Planctomyces sp. SH-PL14: one gene and its partner. The protein of the gene in region 1 binds, or shares a complex with, the protein of each later gene. Links are inferred from orthologs where the notes say so. Each region holds a gene or a part of one and is shown in the gene's direction. Other genes may lie near its edges.

The links. The genes of interacting proteins can lie anywhere in the genome.
Region 2: rny (region 1) and VT03_RS25395 share a complex: the UniProt entries of both Bacillus subtilis proteins name them as parts of the possible RNA degradosome complex. The link is inferred for Planctomyces sp. SH-PL14 from one-to-one orthologs.

The regions. Positions count from the first base shown.
Region 1 is NZ_CP011270.1:759,049-761,954, reverse strand. The notes cover bases 3-2,888. They hold rny (ribonuclease Y), read left to right. Parts: upstream 3-617; coding sequence 618-2,159; downstream 2,160-2,888. Other genes in these bases: tyrS (tyrosine--tRNA ligase), read left to right, coding at 2,260-2,888. Outside these bases: more of tyrS, read left to right, coding at 2,889-2,906. UniProt on the Bacillus subtilis protein: Endoribonuclease that initiates mRNA decay. Initiates the decay of all SAM-dependent riboswitches, such as yitJ riboswitch. Involved in processing of the gapA operon mRNA, it cleaves between cggR and gapA.
Region 2 is NZ_CP011270.1:6,626,391-6,629,301, forward strand. What follows is about bases 14-2,904. They hold VT03_RS25395 (polyribonucleotide nucleotidyltransferase), read left to right. Parts: upstream 14-354; coding sequence 355-2,454; downstream 2,455-2,904. Other genes in these bases: VT03_RS25400 (phosphoesterase), read left to right, coding at 2,676-2,904. Also shown: more of VT03_RS25400, read left to right, coding at 2,905-2,911. UniProt on the Bacillus subtilis protein: Involved in mRNA degradation. Catalyzes the phosphorolysis of single-stranded polyribonucleotides processively in the 3'- to 5'-direction. Necessary for competence development in Bacillus subtilis.

The DNA.
Region 1 (2,906 bases):
GGTTTGAGCAAGCACAGCCGTGCCGGCGAGAACGACGGCCCCTGCACCCGATCTTCTTCCAACCTTCTCGCTTCCGTTGATATTGCCCCCTCGACAGTTACGATAGGAACCCGCCCTGCCAACAGGGTGGCCTTTCACATCGATTTCACCATTTACGCTCCGCGTCGTCGGCCGCAAATGGTCCTCAGGATTTCAACGGCGGATACGCCGTGTCTGAGTCGCGTCGAGTGGCATTTCGTTCAGTTCCTTCCTGATTCCTGCATGTCCTGGTTTCTGGCGTTCCTCGTCTGGATGACCGCTCCGCTGCGCTTCTGCGCCGCGGTCGTGGCTCATGCGGCGCGCGCGTTCTGGGGAGCCGTGGGAACGGCGGTCGGTCCGGAGCTGGCATGGACATTGGTCCCCGCGGGACCGCCTGCCTGTCTTCCCCGCCCCTTCTCACCCGCCCTCTTTCGCGGCTCCGGAGGATCGCGCTGTTTTCACCCAGGGCCGGCCGGAACCGGGAGCTGATCCCCGGCGGGACCGCTCCCGCCTTTGCCGCTGACCGACTCGAATCCCGTGGGCCTCTGCCCCGACTCCGTCCTCATCCCGGACGGCCCGGAGCTGGAAAAGGATTCGTCATGGGCTACGTCGCCGCTGCACTCGCGGGGATCGCCGCCGGTGCGCTCGTCGGCTTCTTCATGGATCGCCTGCGGATGGGGGCCGCCTACCGCACCCGCGATCAGCTGATGGACTCGGCCAAGACCGACGCCGACAACTTCCGCAAGGAGAAAGAGCTCGAGATCAAGGAGCAGCTCCTCAAACGCCGCGAAGACCTGGAGAACGAGCTCCGCAAGGTCCGCAACGAACTCCACGAACAGGAGCGGCGGATCGACAAGCGGGAGAGCGACGTCAACCAGCTCCAGAACGAGTTCTCCAAGAAGGAAAAGATGCTGCAGACGCAGCAGAACCGGCTCGTCGAGCGGACCAAGGTCATCGAGACGCAGGAGCGCGAGCTGGACCGGATGGTGAAGCAGGAGCAGGAGGAGCTCTACAAGATCAGCGGCCTCAATCGCGAGCAGGCGGCGGAGCGGCTGATGACCCGCCTCGACGGCGACCTGAACGCCGAAGCGGGCCGGGTGATCATGCGGAAGGAGTCGGAGCTCAAGCAGAACTCCGAGAAGCTCGCCCGCGAGATCATCGGCATGGCGGTCCAGCGGTACGCCTCCGCCCACACGAGCGAGACGACCGTTTCGACGATCGACATCCCCAGCGATGAAGTGAAGGGGCGGATCATCGGCCGCGAAGGCCGGAACATCCGGGCCTTCGAGAAGGAGACCGGCGTCGACGTGATCGTCGACGATACCCCGGGCGTCGTCGTCGTGTCCTGCTTCGACACCGTCCGCCGCGAAATCGCCAAGCGGTCGCTCGCCAAGCTCATTCAGGACGGACGGATTCACCCCGCCAAGATCGAAGAAGTCGTCCGCGAGACGCAGAAGGAGATGGACGACACCATCATGCGGCTCGGCAAGGAGGCGGCCGAAGAGGCGGACGTGCCGGGCGCGCACCCGAAGCTGATCGCCCTCATGGGGCGGCTCAACTTCCGCGTCAGCTACAGCCAGAACGTCCTGCGGCACTCGATCGAAGTCGCCCACCTGACCGGGATGATGGCGGAACAGCTCGGCATGGACGGAACGATGGGCCGCCGGTGCGGGTTCTTCCACGATATCGGGAAGGCAGCCGACCACGAGGCCGAAGGGGGCCATCCGGCGATCGGGGCGGATCTCCTCAAGCGGTACAACGAAGGGCCGGAAGTCGTCCATGCCGCTCTCGGCCACCACGACGATATCCGTCCGGACTTCCTCTACACCGTCCTCACCGCCGCCGCGGATGCGTGTTCGGCCTCGCGGCCCGGCTCGCGGCGTGAGACGCTCGAAAAGTACATCAAGCGGCTGGAGGAGCTCGAAGCGCTCGTCTGCGGGTTCCCCGGCGTCAGCCAGGTCTATGCCGTACAGGCAGGGCGCGAAGTGCGGGTCATCGTCGATCCCAAGGCGGTCAACGACCGCGAGGCGGCCAAGATGGCCCGCGACATCTCGATCGCCGTCGAACAGAATCTCACCTACCCCGGCGAGGTCAAGGTCGTCGTGATGCGCGAGACCCGCGCGGTCGGCGTCGCGAAGTAGCCTCGAGAGCCGCCGGTCTTCGCCCGCGGCTGTCCCCTCTCACTCGAACCGGCCGCATCCCTGGATGCGGCCGGTCTGCGGAATTCCAGCGGAACGCGTTATGTCCTTCCTCCCCGTCGACGAGCAGCTGGCGATCATCCGCCGCGGCATCGAGAAGATCGTCCCTGAAACCGAGCTGGCGGACCGCCTCAAGGCGAGCCGTGAGAGCGGGAAGCCGCTGCGGGTGAAGTATGGCATCGACCCGACCGGGATCGACGTCCACCTCGGCCACACCGTCCCGCTGCGGAAGCTCCGCCAGTTCCAGGAACTGGGGCACACCGCGGTCATCATCATCGGGAACTACACCGCCCTCGTCGGCGACCCGAGCGGACGGGACCATGCCCGCGCCAAGCGGCTGACTGCCGAAGATGTCGAACGGAACGCCCGCGACTACCTCGAACAGGTCGGCAAGGTGGTCGACCTGTCGAAGGCGGAGGTCCACCGCAACGGCGACTGGTTCGGGACGATGACCTTCGCCGACATCCTGCAGCTGTGCGGCAAGGTGACGGTCGCCCAGCTCCTGACGCGGGATGACTTCGCCAAGCGGCACGCGGCCGGGACGCCGATCTTCCTGCACGAGTGCCTCTACCCGGTGATGCAGGCCTGGGACTCGGTCGTCATCAAGTCGGACATCGAGCTCGGCGGGACGGAGCAGCTCTACAGCTTCATGCTGGCGCGGGACCTCCAGCGGGACTCCGGCCTTTCTCA
Region 2 (2,911 bases), 5.9 Mb from region 1 along the record:
TGTTGCTGATCGGGCGGATCGTCGGGAGCAAATCCATCTGCCACCGGGGCGGATGGGACCGACGGGCTCGGAAGGCATGTAGCGGTCGAGCAATCGATCAGGGGCTCCGCGGACAGGCCGCGTCGAGCCGGTTGTTTCGGACGGGTTTTGCGACTTCCCGTCCGGCTGCTCAAGAGTCGGTAGGCTGTCATCCGGCACAGGGTCGGGAGGCGGCGGCAGAACCAGGTGGGGTCGAAGTGCTCTGGAGACGGATTTCCGCTGCTGCGGACCGCGATGCGTGGGCGTCTTCCAGACCCGCTGGGGGCAGGGCAGGTTCAGAGAGTCGTTGTCGTTGCTGATAGAAAAGAGAAACCCGTGAAGGTATCCGTATCGAAGGAAGTCGCTGGCCGGACAGTCACCATCACCACCGGTGAGATCGCCAAGCAGGCCGATGGGGCCGTGCAGGTTCAGTTTGGAGAAACCCTCGTCTTCACCGCCGCCCAGAGCGGCCCGTCCCGTCCCGGGACCGATTTCTTCCCCCTGACCGTCGAATACCGCGAGCGGCTGGCTGCCGCCGGTAAGTTCCCCGGCGGATTTCTGAAGCGGGAAGGCCGTCCGACGCAGAAGGAAATTCTGACGTCCCGCCTGACCGACCGCCCGATCCGCCCGCTCTTCCCGGAAGGCTACCGGGACGAAGTCCAGATCATCGCCAGCGTCCTCGCCTTTGATGGCGAGAACGATCCGGACGTCTGGTCGATCACCGCGGCCAGCAGCGCCCTGATGGTCGCGCCGCTCCCGTTCCAGGGACCGATCGCCGGTGCCCGCGTCGGCCTGATCGACGGCCAGTTCATCGCGTTCCCGACGAAGGAGCAGATCGAAAAGAGCGACCTCGACCTCGTGGTCGCGGGAAGCACGGAATCGATCCTCATGATCGAAGGCTTCGGGAACAAGATTCCCGAAGAGCAGATGGCCGACGCTCTGATGTTCGGCCACAAGGTCATCAAGGAACTCTGCCAGCTCCAAAAGGATCTCGTCGCCAAGATTGACAAGAAGCCGGTCGAGTTCAAGAAGCCCGCCGACAACCCGTTCGCCGGCGTCGTGAAGACCGAAGCGTACGAGCAGATCAAGGCGGCCCGCCAGAACCCGAAGAAGTCCGAGCGCTCCGCCGCGACCGCCAAGGTCAAGGAAGCCCTCGTCGAGAAGTACTTCCCGAACAAGACGACCGCCCTGGAAGACGGCCGGACCGTCGACCAGCTGAAGGCCGCCTTCTCGGACCTCGATCACCACGTCTGCCGCGAGCTGACCCTCAGCGGCAACCGTCTCGACGGCCGCCCGCTGAACCAGCTCCGCAACGTCAACTGCGACGTCTCGGTCATCCCCCGCGTCCACGGCTCGTCCCTCTTCACCCGCGGTGAAACGCAGTCGCTCTGCACGATCGTCCTCGGCACCGTCCGCGACCAGCAGCGGAACGACTCGCTGTACGGCGAGCAGTCCAAGGGCTTCATGCTCGAGTACAACTTCCCGTCGTACTCGGTCGGCGAATGCCGCCCGATCCGCGGACCGGGACGCCGGGAAATCGGCCACGGTGCCCTCGCCGAGCGGTCGCTCGCCTGGGTCCTGCCGAAGGCGGACGCGTTCCCCTACACGGTCAAGGTCATTTCGGACATCACCGAGTCGAACGGCTCGAGCTCGATGGCCAGCGTGTGCAGCGGGACCCTGGCCATGATGGACGCGGGGATCCCGCTCCAGCAGCCGGTGGCCGGGATCTCGATCGGCCTCGTCAAAGAAGGAAGCAAGTACGTCCTCCTGACCGACATCATCGGGGACGAAGACCACTTCGGCGATATGGACTTCAAGATCGCCGGGACGCCGCACGGCATCACCGGGATTCAGCTCGACCTGAAGATCGACGGGATCAACGAAGAGATCATCCGGGCGACCCTGGCTCAGGCCCGCGAAGCCCGCCGCGAGCTCCTCAAGATCATGCTGACCACGATCCGCCGTCCGCGGACCGAACTCTCGGCCAGTGCGCCGCGGGTCCTCAGCACGAAGATCGATCCGGAGAAGATCGGCCTCCTCATCGGCCCGGGGGGCAAGACGATCCGCGCCATGCAGGAAGAGACCCAGACGACGATCGACGTCGTCGACGACGGGACGGTCACGATCGCCGGTGCCAACAAGCAGGCGTGCGACGCCGCCATGGCCCGCCTCGAGGCCCTGACCGAAGAGATCAAGGTCGGCCGCGTCTACATGGGGACCGTCAGCTCGATCAAGGACTTCGGAGCCTTCATCGAGATCGCTCCGGGCAAGGACGGCCTGTGCCACATCAGCGAGCTGGCCGAAGGCTACGTCAAGTCGGTCCACGACGTGGTCAAGGTCGGCGACAAGCTGGAGGTCAAGGTGATCGCCGTCGACGAGCAGAACCGCGTCAAGCTCTCGCACAAGGCGCTCCTGGCCGACCGCAAGGAAGACTGAGTTGAGATCGGGCGTGAGCCCGATCAGACTCCCGATACGAGCAAACGACCTTGAGGAGCCGTTCCTCAAGGCCGTTTGCGTTTCAGGACCGGATTAAACACCAAGACACAAAGGATTCACGAAGAACACAAAGGGGAAAGAGTGGTGCGAGCCGGTCTCTCTTAGTGTCCTTCGTGCCTCCTTGGTGCCTTGGTGTTTAATCCCCACCCTCTTCAAACCCCATGACTTCTCCCGTTCAGCCCGTCGATTCCGTCGAGCACGTTCTCGTGACGCCGACGCTTCTCTTTCATCAGGTCGGAGTCTTCCAGGGCTTCACGGCGGACGCGGCGCGGTACCTCGACGTGCTGCTCGATCCCTCCTACACGAGCTACCGGCCCCGCTCGGAAGTCGAAGTCGACCCCAGCTACAAGCAGCTCATTCCGTACTGCATCTTCCGCTGCGAAGGGAAGATTTTTCA